One region of the Virgibacillus xinjiangensis genome, then DNA from elsewhere that is predicted to be linked to it. Evidence: predicted binding sites of a transcription regulator. Region 1 holds the regulator's gene; each other region holds the start of a gene.
What was found. The regulator Rex, encoded in region 1, represses fermentation and respiration genes when NADH is low (regulators of the CRP and FNR family bind a similar motif). The targets are predictions, from matches to a motif close to TTGTGAAATATTTCACAA.
Positions count from the first base shown of each region.

Region 2: a site for Rex is predicted at 3,179-3,196, ahead of ACFOGI_RS10075 (TIGR04053 family radical SAM/SPASM domain-containing protein). Genes of this name have one in related genera too.
Region 3: a site for Rex is predicted at 2,458-2,475, ahead of pflB (formate C-acetyltransferase). Genes of this name have one in related genera too.

Region 1 covers NZ_JBHRSA010000056.1:59,618-64,682, reverse strand. Annotated here, with positions in the region: gene ACFOGI_RS15410 (ABC-F family ATP-binding cassette domain-containing protein) at 1-1,280, opposite strand, end outside; gene ACFOGI_RS15405 (redox-sensing transcriptional repressor Rex) at 1,421-2,059, shown strand; gene ACFOGI_RS15400 (YdiK family protein) at 2,114-2,317, opposite strand; gene ACFOGI_RS15395 (CPBP family intramembrane glutamic endopeptidase) at 2,320-3,030, opposite strand; gene groES (co-chaperone GroES) at 3,353-3,637, shown strand; gene groL (chaperonin GroEL) at 3,698-5,065, shown strand, end outside.
Region 2 covers NZ_JBHRSA010000041.1:136,559-141,623, reverse strand. Annotated here, with positions in the region: gene ACFOGI_RS10100 (molybdopterin oxidoreductase family protein) at 1-873, opposite strand, end outside; gene ACFOGI_RS10095 (hypothetical protein) at 889-1,332, opposite strand; gene ACFOGI_RS10090 (Crp/Fnr family transcriptional regulator) at 1,522-2,214, opposite strand; gene ACFOGI_RS10085 (DUF2249 domain-containing protein) at 2,404-2,643, shown strand; gene ACFOGI_RS10080 (cytochrome C oxidase subunit II) at 2,699-3,124, shown strand; gene ACFOGI_RS10075 (TIGR04053 family radical SAM/SPASM domain-containing protein) at 3,249-4,406, shown strand; gene ACFOGI_RS10070 (undecaprenyl-diphosphate phosphatase) at 4,460-5,065, opposite strand, start outside.
Region 3 covers NZ_JBHRSA010000024.1:17,627-22,691, reverse strand. Annotated here, with positions in the region: gene ACFOGI_RS05835 (VOC family protein) at 1-684, opposite strand, end outside; gene ACFOGI_RS05830 (DoxX family protein) at 695-1,099, opposite strand; gene ACFOGI_RS05825 (winged helix-turn-helix transcriptional regulator) at 1,238-1,567, shown strand; gene ACFOGI_RS05820 (undecaprenyl-diphosphatase) at 1,674-2,288, opposite strand; gene pflB (formate C-acetyltransferase) at 2,614-4,869, shown strand; gene pflA (pyruvate formate-lyase-activating protein) at 4,950-5,065, shown strand, end outside.

The DNA of each region.
Region 1 (5,065 bases):
CGGATATCCTTCTCATTCACGGTGCGATGCTCATCCCATAATTCATCCAGCACGGTCTTGGAGGAGAAGAGGTCTGCCTGCTCCTGATCATAATATCCTATCTGGACATTCGTACCTTCCTGTATCTTCCCCTCAATTGGCTGGTGTTTCCCCATGATGATCTTCAACAGGGTGGTTTTCCCGACTCCATTCGGGCCGACCAGGGCAATCCTTTCTCCGCGGTTCACCTCCAGGTCAACATTGGAGAAGAGAGGCTTGCTGTCCTCTTCATAGCGGAAACTGAGGTTATTTAACCTGAGTACATCGTTGCCACTTCTTCTCTTGATTTGGAAGGAGAAATTGGCAGATGCCTCATCACCTAGTGGCTTATCCACTATTTCCATTTTCTCCAGCTGTTTCCGTCTGCTTTGCGCTCGCTTGGTGGTGGAAGCACGCGCAATATTCCGCTGGATGAAGTCTTCCATCTTCTTGATCTCTGTCTGTTGTTTCTCATACTCTTTGAGCTCTTGTTCATAATCCCTGGCTTTCTGTTCCAAGAATTTACTGTAGCTGCCATGATATTTTTTCGTCCGGTGTCTGGAGACCTCATAAACTATATTTACTGTTTTATCGAGAAAATACCGGTCATGCGAGACAATGACAATGGCGCCTGGATACCCGTTCAGGTAATTTTCCAGCCAACCAAGCGTATCGATGTCCAAATGGTTGGTGGGCTCATCCAATATAAGCAAGTGAGGCTTCATTAACAGAAGCTTCCCAAGAGCCAGGCGGGTCTTCTGTCCTCCGCTCAATTCCCGGATGGCGGTGTCATAACTGTAGTCCTGGAAATTCAGTCCGCTCAGAACTGCCTTGATCTCCGCTTCATACATATAACCGCCATCGCGCTGGAAGGCCTGCTGGAGGCGGTCGTACTCTTCCAACAGCTTTTGTGATTCATCAGACGGCAGGTTGCCGCCCATTTTTTGCTCGAGCTCCCTCAATTCCTTCTCACGGTCGATCAGATGCTGGAATACCTCCAGCATCTCTTCCCAGATTGTTTTGTCCGACTCCAGGGAAGTGTGCTGTGAGAGATAACCGATGGTTGTTTCCTTCGGCTGGAAGATGTCTCCCTCATCGTATGTAAACTCACCGGCCATTATTTTAAGGAGAGTCGATTTGCCGGCACCATTCCTGCCAACAATCGCAATTCGATCACGGTCTTTTATCTCTATTTTTACGTTGCGTAAAATTTCCTCAGCCCCAAAGGATTTGGAAACTCCATTCAACTGCATTAATATCATTTTGTTCACCTCATCTATTCAAGTCTATCTTATATGGAATCAACCAGGCAATCAACTTGTGAAAACAATCACGACTTTTCTCTTTTTTTCTGGTAAAATGTAAGTGAGCCATTAATCAAGAATGGAAAAGAGGAATAGTTATGGTACAAGATAACATCCCACAGGCAACTGCCAAACGTCTGCCATTATATTACCGTTTTTTAAATAACCTTAATCAGCAGGGGAAAGCCCGTGTGTCTTCCAAGGAACTGAGTGAAGCGGTTAAAGTGGATTCTGCCACCATCCGAAGAGACTTTTCCTATTTTGGCGCACTAGGAAAAAAAGGATATGGATATAATGTGGAATACCTTCTGGGCTTTTTCCGGGAGACATTGGATCAGAATGAGATTACAGAGGTTGCACTGATTGGTGTAGGTAACCTTGGTACAGCATTCTTGAATTATAATTTTATGAAGAACAATAATATAAAGATAAAAGCGGCTTTCGATGCGGATCCGCAAAAGGTAGGAACGGATATAGGAGGAGTACCCGTCTATCATATAGATGAAATGGAACAAAGGATGGAAGGGATGAAAGTGGCAATCCTTACGATTCCAGCAGTGGAAGCTGAACGTGTAACAGAGCGCCTTGTCGAGTTCGGTGTAGAAGGAATCCTCAACTTCACCCCGGCAAGGATTACGGTGCCGTCCCATGTGCGTGTTCACCATATTGATCTCGCTGTGGAACTGCAAGCGTTGGTTTATTTCTTGAAACACTACCCGCTTGATACACCGGAATAATGGAAAAAACCTGTCGAACGTTGATTCGACAGGTTTTTCTGTAGCCGGAAATGATTAATCCTTTTTATTTTTCTTTTTGATTTGTAAATGGATGTTCACCATACGGATGGCGACTCCGAAATCCATGGTAGCAACCACCGCAAGCAGTATGGTGGTAAAATTCCAAATGGTTTCATCTGCTGTCTGAATGGCTGCGTATATAAAAACGGCACCCATGGCAAAATAGATAATTGCCGAAGTGAGCGGGGAAACTCTCATACTTAACCTCCTATCAGTATCATCTGCTGTTCCAATTGCCGTTGCATACGCTCAATCTCCTCAGGAGTAAGCCCGTACTGGGCCAGAACAACTATGGTATTCATCGCTGCATGCACAATGATCGGTACAATGATCCGTTTGGTGTGTACATAGAGAAACGCAAAGACGAATCCCATGGAAGCATAGACCAAAATATGGGTAGGATCCAAGTGGATCAAGCCGAAGACCAATGCGGACAGTAACGCAGCGAAGAAAAAATTCATCCGTTTATATAAACTTCCAAAAATGATCTTACGAAAGATAATTTCTTCCAAAATTGGAGCAATCAATGCCGGGATCACCATAAAAATTGGAGCGGCCCTCGTAATATCCATAATCTGCTGGGTATTCTCCGAACCAGATTCAATCCCGAGCAATTCCATTTCAATCAGTCCAGCAATCGTCTGGGCTGCGAAGGCCATGAACACTCCTAAAATGGACCATATGACCACTGTGCCCAAGGACGATGCATCTCTGGAATTTCCGGCCTGCATGTCTGGCTTCATCAGTAAGATGGTAACAATCAGTGCCGCAATGAAACTGAGAATGGACCAATAGATGACAGCCTCGAAATCAGTAATCGGAAAAACAGCATATAAAACTGGTGCACCAATTATTGCAGAAAACTGCATGATAATATAAGTTGCGATAACCCACCAATAGCGTTTCGGCAATGTGTAACGACTCCTTTAAAAAGTTTATCGCATGCCAGCGGGCGGCAAAAATCCCTGCCGGATAAAGCCCCCATGCAGGAGGTGATTTCATGCATAGTAATCATTTTATCATACCTGCTACATCTATTATAATAGAATGACCGCAACCCGGACTTATACCTCCTTAAATGGGTTGACCATGGTTACCAAAATTATATAAAAATTTACAGTTACAATGCTTGCATTTTTAAATCGAATTATTTATTATATAAACTGTGATTAGCACTCAGCACTTCCAAGTGCTAATAAATTTAATTCAAAGAGGATTAAGGAGGCTTTCTACATGATTAAACCACTAGGAGATCGCGTTGTAATTGAGCTTGTAGAACAAGAAGAAAAAACTGCAAGCGGTATCGTACTTCCAGATTCTGCACAAGAAAAACCGCAGGAAGGAAAAGTTGTAGCCGTCGGTTCTGGTAAAGTTGCAGACAATGGAGAAAGAGTGGCACTTGAGGTTTCTGAAGGAGACCGTATCATCTTCTCTAAGTTTGCCGGTACAGAAGTGAACCATGAAGGTACCGAATACTTAATTCTTCGTGAAAGCGACATCCTGGCAGTAGTTAGCTAAACAGAAGAATATAAATATACTTAATAAAACCAAAAATTATTTTCAAGGAGGATATATATTATGGCTAAAGACATTAAATTCAGTGAAGACGCTCGCCGCGCCATGCTTCGCGGTGTAGATACTTTGGCAGATGCAGTAAAAGTTACATTAGGGCCAAAGGGCCGCAATGTCGTGTTGGATAAGAAATTCGGTTCCCCGCTGATTACCAATGACGGTGTGACAATCGCCAAGGAAATCGAACTGGAAGATGCTTTTGAAAACATGGGTGCACAGCTGGTATCCGAAGTTGCTTCCAAAACCAATGATGTTGCCGGTGATGGTACAACTACCGCTACTGTTCTTGCACAGGCAATGATCCGTGAAGGTCTGAAGAACGTTACATCCGGTGCCAATCCTGTTGGTATCCGTCGTGGTATCGAAAAAGCAGTTGCTTCAGCCGTAGAAGAGCTGAAAACCATTTCTAACCCAATTGAAAACAAAGAATCCATTGCACAGGTCGCTGCAATCTCTTCCTCTGACGATGAAGTGGGCAGCTTGATTGCTGAGGCTATGGAACGTGTTGGCAATGATGGTGTCATCACTATTGAAGAATCCAAAGGGTTCAATACGGAACTTGAAGTAGTGGAAGGTATGCAATTCGACCGTGGATATGCTTCTCCATACATGGTGACAGACCAGGACAAAATGGTGGCTGAACTGGAAGACCCATACATCCTTGTGACTGATAAGAAAATCGGCAATATCCAAGAAGTATTGCCTGTTCTTGAGCAAGTGGTACAGCAAGGTAAACCATTGCTGATCATTGCTGAAGATGTAGAAGGGGAAGCACTGGCTACATTGGTTGTGAACAAGCTTCGTGGCACATTCAATGCAGTAGCAGTTAAAGCACCAGGATTTGGTGACCGTCGTAAAGCAATGCTTGAGGACATCGGTATCCTTACAGGCGCAGAAGTGATCACAGAAGATCTCGGCCTTGATCTGAAGAGTGCAGATATCGAGCAATTGGGCCGTGCATCCAAAGTAGTTGTAACAAAAGAAAATACAACGATCGTGGAAGGCTCCGGAAACCCTGAAGCCATTTCTTCCCGTGTATCCCAGATTCGTGCGCAAGCAGAAGAAACTACATCTGAGTTTGATAAAGAAAAACTGCAGGAGCGTCTCGCCAAACTTGCCGGCGGTGTAGCAGTAATCAAAGTCGGTGCAGCAACAGAAACTGAATTGAAAGAGCGCAAACTCCGTATCGAGGATGCTTTGAACTCCACCCGTGCAGCTGTAGAAGAAGGAATTGTTGCCGGTGGTGGTACAGCTCTTGTCAATATTTACAATAAAGTCAGAGGCTTGGACCTCCAAGGCGATGAGGTGACAGGTGCGAATATCGTCCTCCGTGCTATGGAAGAGCCTGTACGTCAAATTGCACACAATGCCGGT
Region 2 (5,065 bases), on a different contig from region 1:
TTCAACCTCTATCCCTGTCTCTCTGCTTGTTTTTTCCAATGTCCATTCTTCCACGGACGCTTTCATTTCATCAAATTGGACGGTATGCTCTCCGATAAACTCTTTGTCCAGCCGGCCTTGGTCGATGATTTCCCTGATCAACCCGTTCATTAAAGCCACATTGGTGGCAGGCTTCAATGCCAGATGCAGATCGGCTTCCTTGGCTGTAAGAGTTTCTCTGGGATCCACTACGATAAGGTATGGTTTCCCTGTTCTTTTTTTCCTTTCCATGATCCGTTCGAAAAATACACTGCCTGTTTCAGCGGGATTGTGGCCGAACAGCATGATAGTGTCTGCTATGTCCACGTCTTCAAAGGAGGCCGGGACACCGTCGGAACCGAATGATTCCAAGAGACACCATTCTGTCGTTGCTGTACAGAGGCGGGTATTCGCATCGAGCAGATGGGTGCCGATCCCGGCTCTGCCGATTTTGGCAATTGTATAGTAGTCTTCGAGAAAACCCTGGCCGGTTGAATAGATAGCCACTCCGTCACCGCCATTTTTCTGGATCACTTCCTTTGCTTTTTGTACCATCAGATCCATGGCTTCCTCCCATGTCGCCTTCTCCAGATTCCCTTGGTTATTCCGGATCAGTGGGTGAAGGAGGCGGTCGGGACTATTATTCGGCTGCCATTGGTACTCTGCCTTTGGATCTAGTCTTCCCAAGTTGATCGAATGATCTTTATTTCCTCGGACACCTGCAATCTTTCCATCCTTGACCGCAATTTCACATCCGCAGCCGATGGAGCAGAGGTTACAGGTGCTGTGGACCCATTTATCTACAGCATCTTTCCTATCCATGTTTTGGTCTGTCTTTTGCTCTCCCCATGCCATGATGAAAACCTCCTTCTATTTTTCCGTGTAGAATGTTGGAACGATATAAGGGATATGTGCTTCCTTCATAAAGTCTTCTTCATCCGGCAGTGCTTCTTCCAATTCTTCTTTCATCTCATTGAATAACTCTTCCATCTCCTGAAGTGTCTGCTCTTCCAACAACTTGTTCTGGCTGCATATCCGTTTCCAGCTTTGAAAAAGCAGTTTCTCCGTTTCATCATCCCGGTATATGACTTTCAGCCATTCGACCAATTCGGAATATTGTGGCACATCCTCTTCCTTCAGGTAGGATAGCAGTTTGTCCAGGGTGTCCTGCTTTTCCCGGAGAATCAAATGAACTCTTTCTTCCAGAGGGTCCTCCGGAAAATATCGGTGTTCAAGCAGTCTGTCTGTAAGATCTTTGACTTTGGAAAAAGCCCTGTAGATATGATCGATTTCTTGACGTTTTTGTGCATCCAAAAAAATCCCTCCCGAGAATTATTCTCTTGGCAGGACCCGATTGTTGATAGGTACTAGCTCAATCTGTAAGTCTTTTATATATTCCCGTTGGAATGGTTGCTTAAACTAGCAGGAGAGGCTGAGAGTCTGGTAGTGGAGGGGTGGCTGCTTTCCGGGCGGAGGGGCAAAACGCCCGGAAAGCCTGCAGTATTAGAATAATTCATCTTCCAATGCTTCCGTGTCAATTAGGAAGTAGCCTGATTTATCTGTGGAGAGGAGATTTTTCTTTTTCAGCTGGGTAAGGGTCCGGCTTACTGTTTCCCTGCTGGAACCAATCATATTCGCGAGTTCCCTGTTGGTGAATTGAGTCGTAATCTTTACATCGCCACCGTCTAATTCGGTGCCATTATTTTTCGCCAGCCTGAGCAGGAGCAGGATAATCTGCTCATAGGTGTTGTGCAGGATCTGCTCTTCCAATCTGCTTTGCAGATCAACGATACGGTCGCCAAGCACCCGAAGCAGTTTGACACTGGTCTCGGGGTGGGTAAGCAAAAAGTTCTCGAAGGACTCGATCGGGATATACAAAAGGACCGCATCTTCAATCACCTGAGCATGTGCCGGATAGTCCCCTTTGCGGAAAAAGCCGAGATGCGGAAACATGTCACCGGCCTCCAGTACATTTACAATCTGTTCTTTGCCATGCAGATCTGTCTTATATATTTTAATTTTCCCCTGGTAAATGAAATAGACATTTGTCAACGGGTCCCCATGCATGAATATATGTGTGCCCCGGCGGTACAAGCGATTATGTGAAAAGTCCACAATCGGCTCCATTTCCGAATCGCTCAGTCCTTTGAACAAAGTGAAATGCTTTAATAGTTCCTTTGCGGAATAGTTATTCATGGAAAAAATCCCCTTTATCTATATACAGTCTTCCTTTCCTATTCTAGCATGCCGCAAGCCTTGATATTAACTTTTTTAACAATGTGATTAAAATCATAGGCAGCATGTGTCTTTACGCACAACAGCTTTGGGATAGAAGAGGTAGGATAAAACTGTAAACAATACATCATCAACCGGGAGGGCAAGGCAATGAAGGAAATAGTATTTGCAGAGAAACTGCATGCGCCGGATATTGAAGCGAAAATCCGCCATCCGAGGATATTTGAAGTGTTCGACGGTCTGGAGAAAGGAGAGTATTTGCAGTTATCTAATGACCATGATCCAAAACCTCTCCACTATCAATTTATTATGGAAAGAGAGGGAGAATTCACCTGGGAGTATTTGGAAGAAGGGCCGAACCGTTGGTGTGTAGCCATCGGGAAGATATAAAAAAATAGAAATTAGTTTGCTATCAAATTGACAATAGAAAGGATCGATGATTCCTATGAAGAAAGGTTTATTGGCATTCTTAGTACTTGCATTGGTGCTGTTCTTGGCGGCATGTGGTGGGGGCAGTGACGAGGTATCAGGGCCGGAAGACACAGATGACGCGACTGCGGCCGAGGAGACAGCAGAGGAAACGGAAAGTGAATCAGCAGAAGGTGAAGCTTCCAATGAAATCAATCTGACAGCTACGAACTTCGATTTGGGTGGAGAAGAATTTGTTGTGAATTCTGGAGAAGAAGTGACCTTGACCCTTACTAATGAGGAAGGGAACCATGGAGTTGCCATTGATGAGCTTGATGTAGACCTCCAGGGTGAAGGAGAAGTGACCTTTGTGCCAGAAGAGCCAGGTGAGTACACCATTTATTGTAATATTTTCTGCGGCGAGGATCATGATCAGATGACCGCCACACTGATTGTGCAATAGGAAGTGAGAAGAGCTTAGCCTACAGGCGGCTGCTCTTTTCTTATTTAATGACTGAAGTGAGGTACGTCACAACGCTATTTGGCAAGATAGGTTATACTTCAGTCAGAATTCAGGAGGGGATATCATGTTTAACCGGGATTACAATGAAAATCCGTTTATTGTTATATGGGAACTGACCAGAGCCTGCCAACTGAAGTGCCTGCACTGTCGCGCGGAGGCCCAGTATCATCGCCATCCCTTGGAACTTGATTTTGAAGAGGGGAAGAAATTGATCGATGATATATATGAGATGGATAATCCGATGCTGGTATTTACAGGAGGAGACCCCTTGGAGCGACCGGATGTATTTGACATTGCGGAATACGCCGTGCAGAAAGGGGTGCGTGTTTCAATGACACCGTCTGCAACGCCGAACGTGACAAAAGAAGCGATGAAAAAGGCGAAAGATGTTGGGTTGTCCCGATGGGCATTCAGTATTGACGGACATTGTGCCGAGGTGCATGATCATTTCCGAGGTACAAACGGATCGTTCGACCTCACCATGAATGCGATAGAATATCTGCATGAGTTGGATATGCCTCTGCAAATCAATACCGTTATATCCAAATATAATTATGAGTACCTTGATGAAATGGCCAAAATGGTGGGAGATTTAGGCTGTGTGTTATGGAGTGTATTTTTCTTGGTACCGACAGGGCGGGGGAAGGAAGAAGATATGATCTCCCCTGCAGAGCATGAGCGTGTATTCCGCTGGCTTTACAAACTGTCGAAAAAGGTGCCATTCGATATTAAAACTACCGCCGGACAGCATTACCGTCGTGTAGTCATCCAAAATAAAATGCGGGAACATAAGGGAATGAGCGATCAGGAGCATATTTTCTATGAGGATGCCCTGATGAACGGAAAAACGGGCCAGATTGATGGGTTGGGCCGCGCTCCGAAGGGAGTCAATGATGGAAACGGCTTTGTATTCATCTCCCACACCGGTGATGTCTATCCAAGTGGGTTGCTGCCGGTAAAAGCCGGCAATGTGCGCATGACCCCGCTTGCGGATATTTACCGTCATTCAGAGGTTTTCCAGAACCTTCGCAATCCGGATAAATATAAAGGGAAATGCGGGGTGTGTGAATTCCGTCATGTTTGCGGGGGTTCCAGGTCCCGTGCCTATAATGCGACTGGGGATTATATGGAGAGTGAGCCATATTGCGTCTACATTCCAAAGGTGATGAGAGAACAAATGAAAGAAGAACGGAAACAGAACAAACCAGCAAGCAACCAATAGAATTAGAGAAAAAAGCAACAGCCATGTAGTTAGGCTGTTGCTTTTGCGTCTGTTTACAAGAATAAGATGACAAGAATCCCGACAATGAAACAATAGAAAGCGAAATATTTCAGGTTCCCTCTGGCCATGATATTGATGAACCATTTCAATGCAAAATAGGAGGCAATAATGGATGCCATGAATGCGATGATATAGGGGATCATCAATGTATCGAAGTTAGGGTCGCTGACAATGTCCGTTATGGAGAGTACACTGATCCCCAAGCTCACCGGAATATAGAGAAGAAACGAGAAGCGAAGAGCAGTCTCTTGTTTCATCCCAACGAGCATAGCTGCGACGATAGTTGCACCAGAACGGCTGATGCCGGGGACGAGGGCAGCAGCCTGGGCGAAACCGACAATAAGAGCATCCTTCATACTGAGATCGCCGTCATTCTTCTGTCCGTGCAGATTGCGGATGATCCATAGGGCCGCTCCTGTAATAAGGAGAGTATAGCCAACAATCCATACACCTGCATCAGCAATCATGTCCTCAAATAAGAGGCCGAGGATTCCAGTCGGAATTGTGGCGACGACCAGAAAGATAATAAACTGGAAATCACCCTTTGCAGCTTCATCCTTTTTAGTCAGATAGAGCCAACCGTTTTTGATGAGCCGAAT
Region 3 (5,065 bases), on a different contig from region 1:
CGGCTTTGGAGCACCTTTCCCATTCCAAGTGTTCACCCCTATATGATGATGGTACTTTCCTGTAGAAAGAAACAGTGCTTGACTTCCAAAGCGGTTAACTATATCAAATCCGAGACCTTTTACATAGAAATCTTCTGTCTCTACCAGCTCAGAAACATGCAGATGGATATGTCCCATCAACGTACCTTCTGGCATTCCTTCCCAAGACTTGCCTGGTTCCACATTCTTTAACAACCTCTCAAAATCCAACGGATCGACTGCCATGGCAACTTCTTCCCCATTCCATGTCCATTCAGAAGGATCACGATCGATATAAATTTCAATCTCGTTCCCATCCGGGTCATGCAAATACAATGCTTCACTGACAAGATGGTCGGATGAACCGAAGCGAATGCCCTTGTTTACCAAATGGACGACGATATTGGCTAAATCTTTTTTCTCAGGCAACAGAATAGCGAAATGATATAAGCCAGTCGTTCTTCCTTGCTTGGGAACGACATCTTCAGGTTGTTCCAATGACAAGATGCTGGTCTTCCCATCTGTTGTGAGCTTTGCTGTCGATGAAGTTTTTTCCAAAATATCAAAGCCGATAACTTCTTGATAATACTGTAAAGACCTTTCTAAATTCTCTACCTTTATATTGACATGACCGACAAACGTCGTTGGCTTGCTGTGGAATCCCATATTGTTCCTCCTAGTTATTATTCGAGTGGAATAATTTATTATCTAAAGATAAGGTCGACCGATCCGCTAATACAAGGAAAATGGACATAGCCAGTAGAACCAAATCAAGTCCATATCCTGCCATTTGCCCATTGCCAACGAAACCGGCCGGTAACTTTGCCGTAAAAATAGCCCCTGCCATGATAAGTGCGAATAACACGCCAATGATTTTGGTACCGATACCCAAAATTAAAGCGATGCCTCCAATCAGTTCTATGGCAGCAACCGGATAAGCCAGAAAACCGGGAATTCCAAGACTGTCGAAATATCCTGCTGTATTTGCTACTCCGGCTTGAAACTTGGATAAACCATGAATGAAAAATGTAAGACCTAATACTGCTCTTAAAATAACCTTCCCTACTTCTTGTTTATTCATTTCTTTCTCTCCTTTTCTTATCAAGTTACTTTATGTAACCTAGTTTATATTTATAATTAATTACTGTCAAGTAAATGATTTATTATTTATAATCAGTTAACATTTCGTGGTATACTTGAATAGGAGAGGTGATTACACATGGCACAGCCGACAATCTGTCCAAAATTTGAAAAAGCCATCTCCCTGCTAAGTCAAAGATGGACAGCATTGGTTATTTATCAATTATTGCAAGGCAAACAGCGTTTCACTGAGATTCAATCAACTATCGGGATAAGTGGAAAAGTATTATCGGAGCGTTTAAAGGAATTAGAACGTGAAGATATAGTGAAACGTGAAGTAATACCCGAGACACCAGTCGTTATCGAATATTCCTTAACAGAAAAAGGGCATGCGATGGAGCCGATTTTGAGAACAATCGAGAGCTGGTCCCAAGGTTGGGTCAGAGAAACGGATGTAGCTACAGAATAGTTACTGGAAATGCATACGAAAGAGGGGCTGCCCAAAAGTCATTTTTAGTGACTTGAGGACAAGCCCTTTTTCCTTCGCATGTTTCAAATGATACAGCAAACAATCCCTACAGATCGTTTGCTTTTATAACATCTTGTTTCTGGGAGTGAAAGGCAACCTGTTCACCTTTATTATTCCTACCTATCAATCGATGAGCGATGCTCAGATGTGGAACAACTTTATAGACAATGATCGCAATAATAATACTGATCAGGGCTCCTATAACGACATCGGCTGGATAATGGACACCAACCCAAATCCGTGAAAAGCCTACCAATACAGATGCTCCCACACCTAATAAAGATGTCCAGCTTCTTCTAAACAACCAAAAAGAAACACAAAATGAAAAGAATACGATCGTGTGCTCACTTGGAAATGAATTGTCCACCGCTTTTTCAATCAGCTGATTGACGTTGGCCAGCTCGGCAAATGGCTGGTTATTGGAATGAATCTTTCCAGCAAGTTTCGCGATCACTTCCGCCAAAATGAGCGTTACCGTCCCGCAAAAAACCATCATCTTGTTTCTCCAGTTTTTAGTGAACCCAAGAATGATTACCGTTGCAATCAATAAATACAGCATATACTCAGAAATAAAGGACATGAGAGGATTGAATATCGGGTAATCTTTCCCTAGATTATTAATCATTCGGAACCATTCCGTATTAATTTCTGAAAGAGCCATCGCAGTTTTCCTCCCTTCCATCTGCTTTTATCAAGGTCTTCTTCGCAGTCATTTTTTGAATGGCATGAATTCTCAAACTCTAATTTAGCTATGCTTATTATAACAGACTGTATATAGAGAATAGAAAGCTTCTTTCTCCAAACGCAAAAAGAAAGGCTATCAGAACAATATGTGAAAATGTGAACAATATAAGAACATTCCATATAAACGTTTACTTACCAGAGAAAATTAGCATATAATCTACTTAAGACATCACTTGCTCACTACTGAACAATATCATGTGAATAAATGAGCAAATCATACAGCCTTTTTAGGAGGTAATAACATGAAGACTGCAGAAGAGGTAAAACATAGAAATTCTTGGGATGGGTTCAAACAAGGAAGATGGCAGAAAGAAATGGATGTACGGGATTTTATTTTGAAAAATTTCACGTTATATGAAGGAAATGAGTCATTCCTCGCAGGCGCCACTGCAGATACATTAGCACTATGGGATCAGGTAATGGATTTAACCAGACAAGAAAGAGAAAATGGCGGAGTCCTCGATCTGGATACTAAAATAGTCTCCACTATCACTTCACATGGGCCGGGATATTTGAATAAACAAATGGAAAAAGTAGTAGGCGTCCAGACAGATGCCCCATTCAAACGTTCGTTACAGCCATTCGGGGGAATTAGGATGGCAGTTGCAGCAGCCGAATCCTATGGTTATGAAATCGACAAAGACGTGGAAAAAGTATTCACCGATTATCGGAAAACGCATAATCAAGGAGTCTTTGACGCCTACACTCCTGAAATGAAACTGGCACGTAAAGCAGGCATCGTTACAGGACTTCCCGATGCATATGGACGTGGAAGAATTATCGGTGATTACCGTAGAGTTGCTCTTTACGGGGTAGATCATCTGATTACGGAAAAGAAAAAAGAGCTGAATCTGATTGGCAATGGAACGATGTCCGAGGATATCATGCGGGACCGCGAAGAAACAGCGGAGCAAATCCGTGCTTTGCAGGAATTGAAGCAACTTGGCGATACCTATGGATTTGATATTTCCAAACCTGCTGCAACAGCACAAGAAGCATTCCAATGGTTATACTTTGGCTACCTCGCTGCCATCAAAGAACAAAACGGAGCTGCCATGAGCTTAGGGCGTGTATCAACTTTCCTTGATATTTACGTAGAAAGGGATCTGAAGAATGGTGTGTTAACAGAAGAGACAGCACAAGAACTGGTCGATCATTTCGTTATGAAGCTCCGACTGGTAAAATTCGCCAGAACCCCTGAATATAACGAGTTATTCAGCGGTGACCCGACCTGGGTGACAGAATCGTTAGCGGGAATCGCTCAAGACGGCCGTCCGCTTGTCACCAAGAATTCCTACCGTTTCCTGCATACGTTGAACAATTTAGGGCCAGCGCCAGAACCGAATTTAACTGTCCTATGGTCTGTCCATTTACCGGATAATTATAAGAAGTATTGTGCAAAAATGTCCATTGAAACAAGCTCGATCCAATATGAAAACGATGATATGATGCGTGAAATATATGGAGATGATTATGGAATAGCCTGTTGCGTATCCGCCATGGCTATTGGTAAACAAATGCAATTTTTCGGAGCTCGCGCTAACCTCGCAAAGGCACTGCTTTACGCAATCAATGGCGGTGTGGATGAGAAACTGAAAATCCAAGTCGGCCCTGCCTATGCGCCAGTTACATCTGACTACCTAGATTACGACGAAGTATCCGCCAAATATGATATCATGCTTGACTGGTTGGCCGATTTGTATGTGAACACCCTTAATATCATTCACTATATGCATGACAAATATAGCTATGAGCGGATTGAAATGGCCCTGCATGATCGTGAAGTCCTTCGTACAATGGCATGCGGCATAGCCGGATTATCCGTAGTGGCAGACTCATTAAGTGCCATCAAATATGCGAATGTCAAAACCATCCGTGATGAAAATGGAGTTGTCGTCGATTATGAAATCGAAGGTGATTACCCAAAATATGGAAATAATGATGACCGTGTAGACCAAATTGCAGCAGATTTAGTGAAACGTTTCATGAATAAAATCAGGACCCATAAAACATATCGTAATTCTACACCAACACAGTCTATTTTAACTATTACCTCCAATGTAGTGTACGGCAAGAAAACAGGCAATACACCGGACGGACGTAAAGCAGGCGAACCATTTGCTCCTGGAGCCAACCCGCTCCATGGGCGAGATACAAACGGATCATTAGCTTCTCTCAGCTCCGTAGCGAAAATGCCTTATGAATATTCTCTCGATGGCATCTCTAATACATTCTCTATCGTTCCAAAAGCTTTAGGAAAAGATGAGGAAACAAGATATGCCAACCTCGCTGGAATGCTGGATGGTTATGTGATGAAACGAGGACATCATCTAAATGTTAATGTCTTTGACTGGGAAACATTGCTTGATGCGATGCACCACCCTGAGGAGTATCCACAGCTAACCATCCGTGTCTCTGGTTATGCCGTCAACTTTATCAAGTTGACACGTGAACAGCAAATCGATGTGATCAACCGTACCTTCCATGGAAGCCTGTAAGGTAACTTGGAAACGAAATTAACCTTTGCTTGGCAGTTCATTCAAAGGAATTCTAAGGAATAGCTAGGAGGACGAGCAACATGAAAGGTCGTATCCATTCAGTAGAAACCTGCGGAACAGTTGACGGGCCGGGATTGCGTTATGTCATTTTTACACAAGGATGTCCATTAAGATGCCAGTTCTGCCACAACCCTGA